Rhodovastum atsumiense: one gene and its partner. The protein of the gene in region 2 interacts with the protein of the main gene of each other region in a pairwise test. Links are inferred from orthologs where the notes say so. Each region holds a gene or a part of one and is shown on either strand. Other genes may lie near its edges.

The links. Proteins that work in one complex are often made in the same cells at the same time.
Region 1: the proteins of rho (region 2) and hfq interact in binary tests that used the Escherichia coli proteins (3 or more experiments, as listed by UniProt). The link is inferred for Rhodovastum atsumiense from one-to-one orthologs.

What each region holds. Positions count from the first base shown.
Region 1 is NZ_OW485601.1:743,798-746,505, forward strand. It holds hfq (RNA chaperone Hfq), read right to left. Parts: upstream 1,664-2,708; coding sequence 1,337-1,663; downstream 1-1,336. Other genes in the region: NBY65_RS03165 (inositol monophosphatase family protein), read right to left, coding at 1-40; hflX (GTPase HflX), read right to left, coding at 40-1,317; NBY65_RS03180 (thiamine pyrophosphate-dependent enzyme), read left to right, coding at 2,275-2,708. UniProt on the Escherichia coli protein: RNA chaperone that binds small regulatory RNA (sRNAs) and mRNAs to facilitate mRNA translational regulation in response to envelope stress, environmental stress and changes in metabolite concentrations.
Region 2 is NZ_OW485601.1:2,303,436-2,307,182, forward strand. Bases 894-3,747 are described here. They hold rho (transcription termination factor Rho), read left to right. Parts: upstream 894-1,610; coding sequence 1,611-2,885; downstream 2,886-3,747. Other genes in these bases: NBY65_RS10505 (GNAT family N-acetyltransferase), read left to right, coding at 897-1,337; NBY65_RS10515 (hypothetical protein), read right to left, coding at 2,970-3,164; hslV (ATP-dependent protease subunit HslV), read left to right, coding at 3,414-3,747. Also shown: NBY65_RS10495 (HAD family hydrolase), read left to right, coding at 1-421; protoporphyrinogen oxidase HemJ, read left to right, coding at 418-870. UniProt on the Escherichia coli protein: Facilitates transcription termination by a mechanism that involves Rho binding to the nascent RNA, activation of Rho's RNA-dependent ATPase activity, and release of the mRNA from the DNA template.

The DNA.
Region 1 (2,708 bases), 1.6 Mb from region 2 along the record:
CCGTCCCGAGGACAGTCAGCTCGTGCAGGGACAGGCGCATCAGCGTGAGAAATCCGGGCGTTCGAACCGGGCGCGGTCGGCAGGCAGCAGGCGGACTGTCACGTGGATGGCGTCCTCGTCGTCGGCGCGGCCGATCACCTCGCCATGTTCATAGAGCCAGGCCAGGCGCGCGCCATCGGCCGGCGGGATGGCGTAGTCGGCGATCTCCATCCCCGCGGCGATGCGCAGGTCGATCGCCGCGGCCAGTTCGGACAATCCCTCGCCGGTGACGGCGGAAACGGCGACCGCGCCCTCCCGGGAGGGCACTTGCGCAACGCCGCCGAGCAGGTCGGCCTTGTTCAGCACCTCGATGGTGCGGGTGCGCCAGTCCTCGTCCAGCGTGCCGTCGGCCACCATGCCATCGAGCACCGCGAGCACGTCGGCGCGCTGTGCCGCCGAATCGGGATGGGCGGCATCGCGCACGTGCAGGATGACGTCGGCTTCCGCCACTTCCTCCAACGTGGCGCGGAAGGCGGCGACCAGTTCGGTCGGCAGTTCGCTGATGAAGCCGACCGTGTCGGAGAGGATGGCGCGCCGGCCGGAGGGCAGGCGCAGCCCGCGCATGGTCGGATCGAGCGTGGCGAAAAGCTGGTCGCGCGAGAGCACGCCGGCACCGGTCATGGTGTTGAACAGCGTCGACTTGCCGGCATTGGTGTAGCCGACCAGCGCCACCACCGGGAACGGCACGCGCTTGCGCGCGCTGCGGTGCAGCCCGCGGGTGCGGCGGACCTGCTCCAGTTCACGCTTGAGCCGGACGATGCGCTCGCCGATCAGGCGGCGGTCGGCCTCGATCTGCGTCTCGCCGGGGCCGCCGAGGAAGCCGAAGCCGCCGCGCTGGCGTTCCAGGTGAGTCCAGGATCGCACCAGCCGCGAGCGCTGGTACTCGAGATGCGCAAGTTCGACCTGCAGCGTGCCTTCGCGGGTGGCGGCCCGCTCGCCGAAGATGTCCAGGATCAGTCCGGTGCGATCGATGACCTTGCAGTTCCAGGCTTTTTCCAGGTTGCGCTGCTGCACCGGGGAAAGCTGGGCGTCGACCACCGCCACCGTCACCTGGGACGCGGCGAGCTCCTGGCCTTGTTGTGCGACCTGGCCTTCGCCCAGCAGGGTCGCAGGCCGGCGGGCCCGCAGTGGCAGGATGGCGGTATGCAGCACCACCAGGCCGATGGCGGCGGCGAGCCCGACCGCCTCGGCCAGGCGCGCCTCGGCGGCACGGGTCGCCTCCGCGCCGCTCGCCGGCTTCTCCCAGGGGAGAATGACGGCGGCGCGGGTCGGCGGCATAAGCCCGTTGGCTTGCCGCTCAGTCTCCGCGGGCAGAGACCGTCTCCCGATCGCGTTGCGGCATGGTCAGCGTAGTACTGGAGGGCTCCTTGGCAGAGGCCCCGGCGCCGGCGCTCGTGGCATCGAACAGCTGGATCGGCGCCCCCGGCATCACGGTGCTGATGGCGTGCTTGTAGACGAGCTGCGTATGCCCGTCGCGGCGCAGCAGGACGGAAAAATTATCGAACCAGGTGATGATGCCCTGCAGCTTGACGCCGTTCACCAGGAAGACGGTGACAGGGGTCTTGTTCTTGCGCACATGGTTCAGGAAGACATCCTGAACATTCTGCGATTTCTCGTTGGCCACGACGTGATCCTTCTTGTTGTTGCTGGTCCCGGATTGCTCCGGAACCCGATTCAGGCGCCGCCGCGCGGGCGTGGCTCGGCCGCGCACGGCGTCAGATGACCAGTCACCTTCCCCCTGAAGGCGGTACCGTGTACCGCCAGCGAGGGATACCGGCGACCGACGGGTCCGGGAACACCCCACGATCCCGCAGGCAAGCCACGCCACCCTCGGCAAACCCGGCACGGCCACAGGGACAACCGCGCCAGCGCTTCTGGCGCCGTATCACGTTCTTACCATAGCCGTCGCGTCCGCTCCACGCCGAAGCGCGGGCGTATGTCGAAGCGGTTTTCCGGTGTTTCGATTGACACGACAAACAAATCCGCCCCCGACCCGGTCCCGTTTGCCTGGATCAGATCAGTCATGCAGGGCGGTACGACCATCAGAACAGGCAACGTCATGGTCGCGACAGCGGCATGACTCCCTGGAGAAAGACGCCTGCATGCGGGAAGATGCAAGGTGACGAACGTTCCCCGGGGCCCACGCTTACGGGGCTTTCCACCGCGTCCCGTGGCGACTGAGCCCGGAACTGTCGCAGGGACGCCTTGTTCCTGTTCCGTGTCCAGGAGGCAGTGATGGCCGAAACGACAGGCGATGTGCTCGTGCAGGGATTGCTCGACTGGGGAACCGACACCGTGTTCGGCCTTCCCGGTGATGGCGTGGCCGGCATCGTCGAGGCGCTGCGCCGCCGCGCCGACCGCATCCGTTTCGTGCAGACCCGCCAGGGATCGACCGCCGCGCTGATGGCCAGCGGTCATGCCCGGCTGACCGGGCGGCTCGGCGTGTGCCTGGCCAGTGCCGGACCGGGCGGGCTGCAATTGCTGGCCGGCCTGTATGACGCCCGGGCGGACGGCGCGCCGGTGCTGGCCCTGACCGGGCTGCCGCCCCATGACCTGATCGGCACCGCGGGCCAGCAGGACGTGCCGCTCGACCGTGTCTTCGCCGATGCCTGCGGCTTCAGCATCCAGGTGCAGGGGCCCGCCCATGCCGAGGCGGCGGTGAACCAGGC
Region 2 (3,747 bases):
CCGGGAGGCCCGGCCGATCGCCGGCGCCGTCGAGGCGCTGCACGCCACCACCGCGCTCGGCCTGGGCTGGCGGATCGCTTCCAATTCCTCGCATGAGGAGATGGCGGCCAAGTTCGCCTGCCTGGGCATCACCGCCCTGGTGGCCGGGCGGCTGCACAGCCATCGCGACGTCGGGCGTGGCAAGCCGGCCCCCGACCTGTTCCTGGCCGCCGCCGCCGCCGAGGGCTGCGCGCCGGCCGAATGCCTGGTGATCGAGGACAGCCTGCCCGGTGCCAGGGCTGCTGCCGCCGCCGGCATGGATTGCCTGGGTTATGCGCCCCACTCCGACGGGGCGGCGCTGCGGGCCCTTGGGGCCATTCCGTTCACGTCCATGTTCGACCTGCCCGGCCTGCTGGCCGTGGCACCGCGGAGGACCGCATGACGATCGACGTGCTTGCCAATTACTATCTCTGGACCAAGTCCCTGCACGTGATCAGCCTGATCGCGTGGATGGCGGGCCTGTTCTACCTGCCACGACTGTATGTCTACCACACCATGGTCCCGGTCGGCACCGCCGAGAGCGAGCGGATGAAGGTCATGGAGCGGCGCCTGCTGAAGGCGATCACCACCCCCGCCATGATCGCCACCTGGCTGTTCGGCATCCTGCTGGTGCTGACCCCGGGCGTGATCGACTGGACCTCCGGCTGGTGGCACACCAAGCTGCTCTGCGTGCTGCTGATGACCGGCTTCCATGGCGGGCTGGCACGCTGGCGGCGCGGCTTCCTCGATGACCGCAACCGCCTGTCCGAGCGCTTCTTCCGGATCATGAACGAGATCCCGACGCTGCTGATGATCGTCATCGTCATCATGGTGATCGTCCGGCCGTTCTGACCGGGACCAGGGAAGCGACCACAGGCATGGCTCACGAGGTTCCCCTGGCCGATGGCTGGGTAATCAGCGACGACCGGGCCCGGCTCGACCTGACAGTGGTGCACCGCTTCCTGGCGGGCACCTACTGGGCGCGGGAACGGCCGCCGGCGGCGACCGAACGGGCCATCGCCGGCAGTCTCTGTCTCGGACTCTATGCCCCGGACGGGGCCCAGGCGGGCTTCGCCCGGATCGTCACCGACTACGGCGTACGGGCACATCTGGCCGATGTGTTCGTGCTGCCGGCCTGGCGCGGCCATGGCTTCGGGCAGGCGCTGGTGCGGGCGGCACTGGATCACCCGGACCTCGCCGGGATCGGGCTGTGGTCGCTCGCGACCGACGACGCCCACGCGCTCTATGCAAAATTCGGCTTCGTCGTGCATCCCGCGCCGCAGACCCAGATGGTCCTGCACCGCCCTCCCAAGGGCTGAATCAGGCTGATCCTGACCGTTTTTTGTCCTGCGCGGGTTGACGCCGGGGTGGACCCCGCCTAGCTTCGGGTGACACGACCCTGCACGGGGCGCATCCTGCGGCGCTGTCGGGTTCGTGTTGATTCGTCGCTCCCTCCTTCTTCTCCGGACAGGACGGTGCCGCCCGACGATGTCGGGATCCGCGCCGCCGGACCGCCAGCCGGGTCGATCCTATGCCCAGGCATGCGGCCGCTGTCTCATCCCCCGAATGATCGCACACCGAGGCGTCCCCCGATGCACCTCGCCGAACTCAAGGCCAAATCCCCGGCGGACCTGCTGAGCTTCGCCGAATCCCTCCAGATCGAGAACGCCTCGTCCCTGCGCAAGCAGGACATGATGTTCGCGATCCTCAAGAACCTCGCCGAGAACGAGCAGGCGATCCACGGGGAAGGCACCCTGGAGATCCTGCCCGACGGCTTCGGGTTCCTGCGCAGCGCCGATTCCAACTACCTGCCCGGCCCGGACGACATCTACATCAGCCCCGCCCAGGTCCGCCGCTTCGGCCTGCGCACCGGCGATACGGTCGAAGGCCAGATCCGCGCGCCCAAGGACGGCGAACGCTACTTCGCGCTGCTCAAGGTCAATACGATCAACTTCGAGCCGCCGGAGGCGGTGCGCCACCGCATCAACTTCGACAACCTCACCCCACTCTATCCTGACCGCCGGCTCAAGATGGAGATGGAGAACTTCCAGTCGGTCGCGAAAGGGCCGCAGAAGGACCTCACGCCGCGGGTGATCGACCTGATCTCGCCGATCGGCATGGGCCAGCGCGCCCTGATCGTGGCGCCGCCGCGCACCGGCAAGACGGTGATGCTGCAGAACATCGCCACCGCCATCAGCAACAACCATCCGGAAGTGTTCCTGATGGTGCTGCTGATCGACGAGCGGCCCGAGGAAGTCACCGACATGGCCCGCACGGTGAAGGGCGAGGTGGTCGCCTCCACCTTCGACGAGCCGGCGACCCGTCACGTCCAGGTGACCGAGATGGTGCTGGAAAAGGCCAAGCGCCTGGTCGAGCACAAGCGCGACGTGGTGATCCTGCTCGATTCCATCACCCGCCTCGCCCGCGCCTACAACACCGTGGTGCCCTCGTCGGGCAAGGTGCTGACCGGCGGCGTCGACGCCAACGCCCTGCAACGGCCCAAGCGCTTCTTCGGCGCGGCCCGTAACATCGAGGAAGGCGGCAGCCTCACCATCATCGCCACCGCGCTGATCGATACCGGCAGCCGCATGGACGAGGTGATCTTCGAAGAGTTCAAGGGCACCGGTAACTCGGAAATCATCCTTGATCGCAAGCTGTCGGACAAGCGCACCTTCCCGGCGATCGACATCACCAAAAGCGGCACCCGCAAGGAAGAATTGCTGGTGGATCGTGCCACATTGTCGAAGATGTGGGTGCTGCGGCGCATCCTCAATCCCATGGGAACCATGGATGCGATGGACTTCCTGCTGGACAAGCTGAAATACAGCAAGACCAATCAGGACTTCTTCGACGCGATGAATACCTGATCCGGGGCGCTGCCCCGGCCCCGCCAGGAGGCTTTGCCTCCTGGACCTCCACCAAGGGCCGTCAGGCCCTTGGAACTCTGGGGGTCAGCGGGCGGCGCGGCGTTCGGCGGCCTTGCCGCCATGATGGCCAGGCGGCTGGTCGAGCAATTCAGCGACGATCTCGGTGCGCAGGCCCATGGCGGCGGCGATCTCGTCGGGATCATAGCCCCGACTTTTCAGCTCCTTTGCCTTGCGGGCCTGCCGTTCGGCCTGGGGCAGCAGAATTGGTCTGATATCCATGTCGTCCCCTCCGTTGCCGTTGCAACGTTAGCGCAGGGCGAGGGGGCTGGCATAGGCCTTGGCCGGGAACACGGCTTCAGGCAGGGTGGGCGGACGCACCCCGGGTCCTCGCGGCGCATCGGCCGGCGAAACGCGCGGACGGGATCCCGGGTGCAGGGCCGGGACCTATGTGATGGTTTCGCGTTTCAGATCCGCGACCAGCGCATGCGTCTTGCGCCAAACCTTCCCGGGGGCCATCTGCGACGGACCATGAACATCCCATCCTCTCCCGGCTATGCGCCCGGCTTCGCGCATGACCCGATCGGCTGGCACGGCACCACCATCCTGAGCGTTCGCCGCGGCGGGCAGGTCGCCATGGCCGGCGACGGCCAGGTCACGCTCGGGCAGACCGTGGTGAAGGGCAACGCCCGCAAGGTGCGGCGCATCGGCCCGGGCGGCACCATTCTCGCCGGCTTCGCCGGCGCGACTGCCGATGCCTTCACCCTGCTCGAGCGGCTGGAAGCCAAGCTCGAACGCTTCCCCGGCCAGTTGGAACGCGCCTGCGTCGAACTGGCGAAGGACTGGCGCACCGACCGCTACCTGC